2 regions of the Mesorhizobium sp. BR115XR7A genome follow, and region 1 is predicted to be linked to the other one. Evidence: predicted binding sites of a transcription regulator. Region 1 holds the regulator's gene; the other holds the start of a gene.
The links. Region 1 encodes PhoB, which activates phosphate uptake and scavenging genes when phosphate is short. Its sites were predicted from a motif close to TGTCATNNANCTGTCAT; they were not measured.

Region 1 (5,611 bases):
GCCATTCTCGTGCTGGTGCTGCTCGGCGGCGTCGCCATCTCGCTGTTCGCCGGTTCCTGGCAGGCACTGTCGACCTTCGGCTTCTCCTTTCTGACCACCGAGAGCTGGAATCCCGTCACCGAGAAATTCGGCGCCCTGGCGCCGATCTATGGCACCATCATCACTTCGGCCATCGCCATCCTGATCGCTGTGCCGCTCGGCATCGGCATCGCCATTTTTCTTACCGAGCTTTGCCCGCGTCCGCTTCGGCGCCCGATCGGCATGGCGGTGGAACTGCTGGCCGGCATTCCTTCGATCATCTACGGCATCTGGGGCCTGTTCGTGCTGGCACCGTTCCTGCAGACGACAGTGCAACCTTTCATCATCAACGTGTTCCACGGCATTCCCGGCCTTAACAGCCTGTTTGCCGGGCCTCCTTATGGCATCGGCCTGCTGACCTCGGCGATGATCCTGGCCATCATGATCCTGCCTTTCATCACCTCGATCACCAAGGATGTGTTCGATACGGTGCCGCCGGTGCTGAAGGAGTCCGCCTACGGCATTGGCTGCACGACCTGGGAGGTAACACGCCGGGTCGTCGTCCCCTACACCCGCATCGGCATCATGGGCGGCGTCATGCTTGCGCTCGGCCGTGCACTCGGTGAAACCATGGCGGTCACCTTCGTCATCGGCAACGCCCACCGGATCAGCGCCTCGCTGTTCGCGCCGGCAACGACGATCTCGGCAACCATCGCCAACGAATTCACCGAAGCCGTCGGCGATCTCTACACTTCCTCGTTGGTGGCGCTCGGCCTGATCCTGTTCGTCATCACCTTCCTCATCCTTGCCATCGCCCGCTACATGCTGATGCGCATCGATGCCCGTACCGGAGTCTGACCGATGTCGACAGCCGCATCGCTTCACCAGAGCCGCAAGCGCAAGAACGGCGTGATGATGACGCTCTGCGTCGTCGCCGCCGGCATCGGCCTTGCCTGGCTGGCGCTGATCCTCGGCGCGCTGCTCTATAAGGGCCTGTCGGGCGTTTCGCTCTCAGTGTTCACGGAAATGACCCCGCCGCCCGGTGATGCCGGTGGCCTGCTCAACGCCATCTACGGCAGCATCGTGATGACTATTATCGGCATCGTCGTCGGCACGCCGATCGGCGTGCTGGCCGGCACCTACATGGCCGAATATGGCCGCTTTTCGAAGCTCACCACCGTGGTGCGCTTTATCAACGACATCCTGCTGTCGGCGCCCTCAATCATCATCGGCCTGTTCGTCTACGAATTGATGGTACGGCCGATGGGGCATTTCTCGGCCATCGCCGGTGCCGTGGCACTGGCCATCCTGGTCATTCCCGTCGTGGTGCGTACCACCGAGGACATGCTCAACCTTGTGCCGAACGCTTTGCGCGAGGCCGGCACGGCGATTGGCGCGCCGCGCTGGGTGGTGATCCGTTCGGTGGCCTACCGCGCGGCGATGTCCGGCATCGTCACCGGCATATTGTTGGCCATTGCCCGCATTTCCGGCGAGACGGCGCCGCTACTCTTCACAGCGCTCAACAACCAGTTCTGGTCGAGCAATCTCAATGCGCCGATGGCCAGCCTGCCGGTGACCATCTTCCAGTTCGCTCTCAGCCCTTACGAGGAGTGGCAGCAACTGGCGTGGACCGGCGCACTCATAATCACATTGACGGTTCTCGCGCTCAGCATCTTTGCGCGCAGCCTGACCGGACGCAGAGAGGACAAATGAGCCAGATGTTGTCTCCAGACATGACGATTGCGACAGAGGCAGCCGCCAAGGCGAAGATCGAGGTCAAGAACCTCAATTTCTACTACGGCCAGTCGAAGGCGCTGAAAGACATCACCTTGTCGCTGCCCGAGCGCAGCGTGACGGCCTTCATCGGACCGTCGGGTTGCGGAAAGTCGACGCTGCTGCGCGTCTTCAACCGCATCTACGAGCTCTACCCCAAGCAGACCGCCGAGGGTCAGGTGCTGCTCGACGGCCAGAACGTTCTCGACCGCTCGCAGGACCTCAACCTGTTGCGCACCAAGATCGGCATGGTGTTCCAGAAGCCGACGCCGTTCCCGATGTCGATCTATGAGAATATCGCCTTCGGCGTCAGGCTCTATGAGAAGATCGGCAAGGCCGAGATGGACGGCCGTGTCGAGCAGGCGTTGAAACGCGCCGCGCTGTGGAACGAGGTCAAGGACAAGCTCAACGCCAGCGGCCTCAGCCTGTCGGGCGGCCAGCAGCAGCGGCTTTGCATCGCCCGCACCGTGGCGGTCAAGCCGGAGGTCATCCTGCTCGACGAACCGGCCTCGGCGCTCGACCCATTGTCGACCGCCAAGATCGAGGAATTGATCGACGAGTTGCAGGCCGACTACACGATCGTCATCGTCACCCACAACATGCAGCAGGCCGCGCGCGTGTCGAAGCAGACGGCTTTCATGTATCTGGGCGAGCTGGTCGAATTCGACAAGACCGAGAAAATCTTCACGTCGCCTCGCGAGAAGCGCACGCAGGACTATATCACCGGCCGCTTCGGCTGATCTCACGCATACGAGGACCAGGATCATGGCCGAACACACAGTCGCAGCCTTCGACGAGGATCTCGGACAGATCAGCAGGCTGATCAGCGACATGGGCGATCTCGCCGGCACGATGGTCGGCGGCGCCACCAAGGCGCTGCTGAATTCCGACAACGCGCTGGCACAGCGCGTCGTCTCCGACGACGCCATCATGGACGCACGCCAGCGCGAACTCGATGATCGCGCCATCACCCTGATCGCCAAGCGCCAACCGATGGCCGACGATCTGCGTCATGTCGTCGGCTCGATCCGCATGGCGGGCGATCTCGAACGCATCGGCGACCTTGCCAAGAACATTGCCAAGCGCGTCGGCTCCGTCGGCCTCACCGCCACGCCGCGCGACCTGTCGCATTCCATCGACTCCATGGCGCAGCTGGTGCTGATCCAGGTGCAGGGCGTGGTCGAGGAATATGCGGCCGGCGATGCCGCCGCCCTCGCCAAGCTCAGGAATGACGACGAACGCATCGACGTCAAATACACCTCGGTGTTCCGCGAACTCCTGACCTACATGATGGAGGATCCCCGCAACATCACGGCTTGCACGCATCTTTTGTTCTGCGCCAAGAATCTCGAACGCATCGGCGACCATGTGACCAACATCGCCGAGAATGCGTATTATGTGCTGACCGGCACGCAACTGCCCGCCAACCGTCCGAAGCAGGACGAGACGGCGATGTCGGTGCCGGCGGCTTGACGGCAGGGATGATCGACCGATGATCGCGCCACGCATCATGGTGGTGGAGGACGAGGAGCCGCTGGGCGTGCTCCTCCGCTACAACCTGGAGTCCGAGGGTTACCAGGTCGAGGTGGTGACACGCGGCGACGAAGCCGAGATACGCCTCCAGGAAAACGTGCCCGACCTCCTGGTGCTCGACTGGATGGTGCCGGCGGTTTCCGGCATCGAACTCTGTCGGCGCCTGCGCATGCGGCCCGAGACGGAGCGACTGCCGATCATCATGCTGACGGCGCGTGGCGAGGAGAGCGATCGCGTGCGCGGCCTCTCGACCGGCGCCGACGACTATCTGGTCAAGCCGTTCTCGACGCCGGAATTCATGGCCCGGGTCAAGGCGCTGCTGCGCCGCGCCAAGCCGGAAGTGCTGTCCAGCGTGCTCAAGGTCGGCGACATCGTGCTCGACCGCGAATCGCACCGGGTCTATCGCAAGAAGAGCGAGATCCGGCTCGGACCGACCGAGTTCCGGCTGCTCGAATTCATGATGCGCCATCCTGGCCGCGTGTTCTCGCGCAGCCAGTTGCTCGACAATGTCTGGGGCGAGACGATCTACATCGACGAGCGCACCGTGGATGTGCATGTCGGGCGCCTTCGCAAGGCGGTCAACAATGGCCGCATGCCCGATGTGATACGCACCATCCGTGGCGCAGGCTACGCAATTCGCGAGGATTGAGATCAGGCCACGTTCTTGCCGGATCTCACCTGCACGCCCGGCGCGAAAATCTCCTGGTCGACGAAGGTGAGCGCGCGCATGGCGCAGCCCTCGCGGATCAGCGGCAATTCGTTCGGCTCTGTATCGAAGGAAATCGATTTCGAATGCTGGCCGCCGGCGGTCTGGGCGATGGCCTCACGCAAGGCCGGCTCGATCAGATCGAAGGCGGCGGCGCTGACGCCGACCATCGCAACCGGCGCCGGATCGATCAGCGCGAACAAGCTGCCAAGCCCATAGCCTAGCGCCTCGCCGGCCTTGCGATAGGCCTCGCGCTCCGGTCCGTCTCTTTCGCGCGCCGTGGCCGCCAATGCGCGCATGTCGGCGTCGCTGACGTCGACCGGTTTGGCGTCCTCACCCATCTGTCCTGCATTACGCCAGATGGCATAGTTGCCGGCATAGGCCTCGACGCAGCCGCGCCGCCCGCAGCGGCAGAGCGCGCCGCCGGGGCGATGGATCATGTGGCCGAACTCGCCGCCCGAGGAATGGGTGCCGGTGAACAGCTCGCCCTTCAGCACTAGGCCCATGCCGATGCCGTGCGAGAGCAGGATGGCGATGAAGTCGTCGCGGTAGCGCTCGGGGTCGCGCCAGCGCAGCGCCACAGCCATCATGTTGCAGTCGTTCTCCATGGTGGCGGGGATGCCGAATTCGGCTTCGAGTATATCGGCGAAGGCAATGTCCGTCTGCGGCGTGATCGGCGACCACAGCATGGCGCGCGCCTCGGTGTCGGTGATGCCCTGGATCGCCAGCGCGATGCGGGCAATGCTGGCGACATCGAGGTCGGGATCCTCGAGGCGGCGCCGGACGATGGCCACGCATTCGCCGATCAGCGCCTCGCGCGACATGGTCAGCGTGTCCAGCCGGCGCTGCTCCTCCGATATCACCTGGCCGGCGTAGTCGATGACGGCGACGGAGAGGAAATTCAGCGACAGCACCACGGTCATGACCGCCGCGGCCTCGGGGTTGAGACAAAGGCCCACCTGCGGCCGGCCGCGTTTCAGTGAGCCGGCCTCGTTCGGCTTGCCTTCGCTCAGGATACCTTCGCCGATCAGATCGGCTGATATCGCCGATATGGTCGAGTGGCTCAGGGCGGTGGTGGCGGCGATCTCAGTGCGCGAGGGCTGGCCACCCCGGCGCACGGCTCCAATCACCATTGCACGGTTGCGCCGGCGCAGATCGTCGTGGCGGATTCCGACCGACATCATTCCCTCCCCGTCGCCGTGGTTCTTGACGCCCCCTCGAACACCTCCGGCAACGGGTCGAATACTGGCAGAAGCGGCTGGGGCTGTCATTTATTTATTGCGGGGCTCGAAAAAAGGCTTCTGGCACCTCAAAATGCGTCAGAATCAATGTTGACAGTGCTCAGGCGATGGACCAGTGTTTTTTCGAGGCTCGAAAAAATAGGGCCTTTGTGCCGGCCTTAGGGCCAGTTTGGTCGCGCCACACGCGGGCGCAGGGAGGATATCATGAAGAGATTCACAGTCGCCATTCTGGCGGGTGTCGCCATGTCGCTGACGCTGGCGTCGGTCGCGCAGGCAAAGGACAAGGTCATCGGCGTGTCGTGGTCCAACTTCCAGGAGGAGCGCTGGAAGACCGACGAGG
Region 2 (5,611 bases), on a different contig from region 1:
ATGACCGGAACCAGCGCGTGGAGCTCGGCCGCCGAGAGGCGGCGCACTGATGGCACCAGCGCCTGCAAATCACGAGCCAGCTTGTCGATGGCGGCATCGTCACCGGTCCATCCGACATGCAGCGCGCCACGCCGGTGGGCGACGAAACCGCCCTCGACGATTGCCTGCCGGCTGGCCAGCGTCAGCCCGCGCACGAGGCGGTTGCCATAGGTCTCGGTGAACAGAGCGGCGGAGCGTCCGCTGGCGTGGTAGCCGAGATGCGGTTCGCGCTCGATGACGGTGACTTCGGCCGAGGCCGCCACCTCGGCGGCAAGTGAGAGGCCGGCAATGCCGCCGCCGATGACGACGATTTTTCTGAAGGAGTTCGACTGCATTCATCAGTCGTAAAAATAATTTCGTATCCAGTCAATATTTAGCGTATAAGAAAATTTCGGTGTTGTTGATGGCTGCGGGGAGTTCGACTACCTAGAGTGGAGCGGCGCGATCCCGCGCCTTGGAGCTGGCAATGTCGGAGCAACCCAATCTCGGTGATTGTCTGCGGGCTTTGAGAAAAACCCATGGCTGGACCTTGCAGGAGGTCAGCGCGCTGACCGGCGTCGCGGTGTCGACGCTGTCCAAGGTCGAAAACGACCAGATGTCGCTGACCTACGACAAGCTGCTGCAGATCTGCGAGGGGCTCGGCATCCATGTGACGGAACTGCTGAGCGGCGACCGCAAGCAGCCGGCAGCGCGCACCCGCCGCTCGGTCACCTCGCAGTCCAACACGCTGCGCCAGCTGACCCGAAATTATGACTACCGGTATCTCGCCACCGACTTGGTGCGCAAGCGCATGGTGCCGATCCACGCCTATGCGCGCGCCCGCACGCCGCAAGAGTTCGGCCCGCTGACCAGGCATGCCGGCGAGGAATTCCTGATCGTGCTCAAGGGCGAGATCGAGCTGCACACCGACCAGTACGCGCCGGTGCGGCTGAAAGCGGGCGAGAGCGTCTACATCGATTCCACCATGGGCCACGCCTATCTGTCGGTGGGCGAGGGCGACGCCGAGATGCTGTGCGTCTGCTCCGGCGACGAGCCCGACATGGAAGGCACGCTGTTGAACGAGCTGGAGACGGTGGAAGGATAGGGCGCAGCTCACCGCGCAAGTTTTCTGCAGCTCGATTCAGGCTTTCTCGTTCGAACTGCGCGGCGAAACCGGCTATAGGACCGCTGAAACCGTAGCTCTCGCCAATCTGAAAAGGAAATCCGATGAGTGTAGAAAAGACAGCCGTCATCGTGGCCGGCGGCAGCGGCATGGGGGCGGCGGCGGCCAAGCGGCTGGCGGCGGATGGTTTCAAGGTCGCCATCCTGTCCTCGTCCGGCAAGGGCGAGGCGCTGGCCAAGGAGCTTGGCGGGCTCGGCGTCACCGGCTCCAACCAGTCGAACGACGATCTGCAGCGGCTCGCCGACCTGACCCTGGAGCGCTATGGCCGCATCGACGTGCTGGTCAACAGCGGCGGCCATGGACCGCGCGCGCCGATCCTGGAGATCACGGACGAGCAGTGGCACACCGGCATGGACGTCTACCTGATGAACGTCATCCGGCCGGTGCGCATCGTGGCGCCGCAGATGGTCAAGCAGAAGGGCGGCGCCATCATCAACATCTCGACGGCCTGGGTGGCAGAACCGAACGCGATGTTCCCGACCTCGGCCGTGTTCCGCGCCGGCCTTGCCGCCTACACCAAGATTTTCGCCAACACCTACGCGGCCGACAATGTGCGCATGAACAATGTGCTGCCCGGCTGGATCGACAGCCTGCCCGCCACCGAAGAGCGCCGCGACAACGTGCCGATGCAGCGCTATGGCACATCAGAGGAGATCGCCGCGACGATCGCGTTTTTGGCGTCGGACGGGGCAGGGTATATTACCGGGCAGAATATCCGCGTGGATGGGGGTGTGATCCGGGCGCTGTGAGGGGCGGCTGGCGGCGATCCCATACCTCTCAGATTAGCCGAAGCCCTCCCTCCCTTCGTCATCCTAGGCGTAGCAAGGAGCGAAGCGACGCCGCGCAGACCCTAGGATCCATGCCGCGACGTGGGCCGAAAAAATACGGCGAACGAGGATAGTCCCCGGACGGGTTGGCGGTTACCGTCAACGCATGACCGGCTATGTTTACATGACCGCGAGCCAGAAGGGCGGCACCATCTACATCGGTGTCACCAACGATCTCGGTCGCCGCATGCCGGAGCACAAATCCGGCGAAGGTTCGCGCTTCACCAGGCGCTACGGTGTGCAGCGGTTGGTCTGGTACGAGGAACATTTCGACATTCGTGACGCCATTCAACGCGAGAAATCGCTGAAGCGCTGGTCGCGACAATGGAAGATCGAACTGATCGAGAAGACCAATCCGGAATGGTTCGAGCTGTTTCGCGGAACAGGTTGGTAGCGGTTTGATGCGTTTCGTCGGAGTTTGGAGCCAGGTTCGGCACCGTTTTGTCCGTCGCAAGCGTCGCGGCATGGATCCTAGGGTCTGCGCCGCGTCGCTTCGCTCCTTGCTCCGCCCTAGGATGACGAAGCGAGGGAGGGCTTCGGATTAGTCGCCAGGTCAACTAGCGACCCCTATGGCGTGGCTTCCCAGTTCACTGCGACCGCTTCGCCGCCTGATCCGCATCCGTCAGCGTCTGCAGAAACGCCACGATATCGTCGATCTCGGCATCGTTGAGCGCCGGCTTGTCGCCGGGTTTCTTGCCGTCGAAGGGCGGGTCTTGATTCAAGTTCGGCCAGTAAGCCTTTGGCAAATCGTCATATTTGTCGACCGTGCCGTAAGCGTTTTTCGGGTACCAGCGGCCGGGGTCGGTGTCGCGGCTGGCGTAGAAGGCCACCGCTTCGCGCAGCGTGTGGAAATATCCGTTGTGGAAGAAGCTCTTGCGCAGCGCCACGTTGCGCAGGCTCGGTGTCTTGAACAGGCCGCAATAGTCGGTGCGGCCACGGAAATCGGTGCGCAGGGGACCGCACAGGCCGAGATCGACATAGGTCGGGTCGGCGTTGGCCGGGATGGCCGGATTGCGCGGCACGGCGATGGCGATGAGGCCGAAATCGGTGAATTGCGGCGGCTCACCGTCATTGGCCGGTTCGCTGAGGTGGCAGGAGGCGCAATTGCCTTTCGCCTCGTCCTCGAACAGGGCGCGGCCATGCAGTTCCCGCGCCGATAGCGTCGCCTTGCCGGCGAGGAAGGCGTCGTAGCGGCTGGAATAGGGGTAGAAGTCGACCGCGCTCTGCTCGAACGTGCCAAGCGCCTCGGCGGCGGCGTCGAAGGCATCGTCCGGGCGGTCGAAGACATCGTTGCCGAAGGTTGCCTTGAAGTCATCGGCATAGGCTGACTTGCGCAAGGCGGCGGAGACCGCCACGGCATCCTTGTTTGCCATCTCGAAGGGCGAGAGCAGGGGGATTTTCGCCTGGTCCACACCGTGATCGGCGCGGCCGTCCCAGGTCAGACCGCCGGTCGGGCCATTGTCGACGCTCTCGTCGCCCTCGTCCTCGGAATCGTGGAAATGCTCGGTGAAGGCGGGTGCCGCCTCGAGGTAGCGCAGCGACGGAACCGCGCGCACGCCAGGCAGGTCGAGGTTCGGGCCACCCATCTCGACCGGAGATGCCGAGGCCGGACCGAAGGCATGGCGCGGATCGTGGCAGGAGGAACAGGCCTGTTTTCCCGAAGCCGAGAGCGCCGGGTCGAAGAACATCTTTCGCCCCAAGGCAGTCAGCGCCTCGGCGCGTGCGAAGGCTTGGTCGCGCGACAGCGGACCGGGATGGACGCCGTCCGGCCCCGCCGTATTCGGGGGTGCGGCAAAGCCAAATGCCGAGATCGCGGCACTCGCGATCATCAGGCTTTTCCATCGTCTCGTCATCATGGGGCACGGTCCGCTTTGGCCCGGAAATAAGAACGCAGTGCAACGGATTGATGACCGGTCCCAGTGCTCACGAAACCGTGTTCGCCGCGGCGGCGGATGTCACAAAGGTGACAAGGCATCCACGTTAGCTGCCTATGGTTCCCGCGCAATAGCTCTTCTAGTTAAAGTCAAGCCACGAGGTCTTTCCATGACGAGGCCCAAGTTCCTCACTTCCTTTTGTCTGGCCGGTTCGGCCTTGTTTCCCCTTGCGGCCGCCAATGCCGCCCCTCCCGGCTTCGACAAGATCGACACCGTCGTCGTCATCTATGCGGAGAACCGCAGCTTCGATAATCTTTATGGTGGCTTCCCCGGCGCCAATGGACTGGCCAATGTCTCGGCCGACCAGGCGCGTCAGCTCGACCGCGACGGCAAGCCGCTGACCGAACTGCCGCCGGCCTGGGGCGGGCTGACCGGAAAGGGCGTCACGCCCGTGGTGACGGAGGCGCAGACCGCGCATCTCGCCAACGCGGCCTTCGCCATCGACGATCCCAAGGGCTTCAACGAAGGCGCCAATGTCATCACCCACGATTTGTGGCACCGTTTCTACCAGGAGCAGATGCAGATCGACGGCGGCAAGAACGATAAATTCGTCGCCTGGGCCGATTCCGGCGGGCTGGTCATGGGCCATTATGACGGCTCGAGCCTGCCGATGTGGCAGGTGGCGAAGAAATATGTGCTGGCCGACAATTTCTTCCAGGGCGCCTTTGGCGGCTCCTTCCTCAACCATTTCCAGCTCGCCTGCGCCTGTACGCCGGTCTATCCGCATGCCGACACGAGTCCGATCAAGGGCCAGATCGCCGTGGTCGAGGCCGACGGAACGACCTTGAAGGTGGCCGACAATTCGCCGCCGTCGGCGCTGGGCGGCGTGCCGAAATTCGTCAATGACGGCGCCATCACGCCCGATTTTTACGCCGTCAACACCATGCAGCCGCCCTATCAGCCGAGCGCCAACAAGCCTGCCGAGGGCGGTGACAAGGCGCTGGCCGATCCGGCCGCGCCCACCACGCTGCCGCCGCAGCACGACATCACCATCGGCGATCTCCTGTCGCTGAAGGGGGTCGACTGGGCCTGGTACGCCGGCGCCTGGCAGGCTACCCTCGACGGCAAGAACGCCACGCCGGTGCCGAACTTCCAGTTCCACCACCAGCCGTTCAACTATTTCGCCGCCTACGCGCCCGGCACCGCCGCGCGCACCGAGCATCTCAGGGATGGCGGCCTGGATGGCGTCGAGTTCATCAAGGCGATCGACGACGGCAAGCTGCCGCAGGTCGCCTTCTACAAGCCGCAGGGCAATCTCAACGAGCACTCAGGCTATGCCGACGTGACATCGGGCGACCGGCATCTGGCCGACCTCGTCGCGCATCTGGAGAAGAGCCCGCAATGGAGCCACATGCTGGTCGTCGTCACCTATGACGAGAATGGCGGCTTCTGGGATCACGTCGCGCCGCCCAAGGCCGACCGCTGGGGCCCGGGCAACCGCATCCCGGCCTTCATCGTCTCGCCCTATGCCAGGATGGGCACGGTCGACCACACGCAATACGATACGACGTCGATCCTGCGCTTCATCACCGCGCGCTACGATCTGCCGGTGCTGACGGGCATCGTCGCCCGCGACAAGGCGCTGGCCGCCAATGGCGAGCCGCCGATGGGGGATTTGTCAGCCGCGCTTGATCTCAGCCGCTAGGGCG

Region 2: a site for PhoB is predicted at 3,981-3,997, ahead of LB557_RS07600 (acid phosphatase). Genes of this name have one in related genera too.

The regions. Positions count from the first base shown of each region.
Region 1 covers NZ_JAIUHW010000005.1:237,374-242,984, reverse strand. The annotation lists gene pstC (phosphate ABC transporter permease subunit PstC) at 1-876, shown strand, start outside; gene pstA (phosphate ABC transporter permease PstA) at 880-1,731, shown strand; gene pstB (phosphate ABC transporter ATP-binding protein PstB) at 1,728-2,531, shown strand; gene phoU (phosphate signaling complex protein PhoU) at 2,557-3,264, shown strand; gene phoB (phosphate regulon transcriptional regulator PhoB) at 3,284-3,973, shown strand; gene LB557_RS12880 (ROK family protein) at 3,976-5,211, opposite strand; gene xylF (D-xylose ABC transporter substrate-binding protein) at 5,476-5,611, shown strand, end outside.
Region 2 covers NZ_JAIUHW010000003.1:143,792-149,402, reverse strand. The annotation lists gene LB557_RS07625 (NAD(P)/FAD-dependent oxidoreductase) at 1-374, opposite strand, end outside; gene LB557_RS07620 (helix-turn-helix domain-containing protein) at 506-1,123, shown strand; gene LB557_RS07615 (SDR family oxidoreductase) at 1,246-1,950, shown strand; gene LB557_RS07610 (GIY-YIG nuclease family protein) at 2,135-2,422, shown strand; gene LB557_RS07605 (cytochrome-c peroxidase) at 2,616-3,857, opposite strand; gene LB557_RS07600 (acid phosphatase) at 4,072-5,607, shown strand.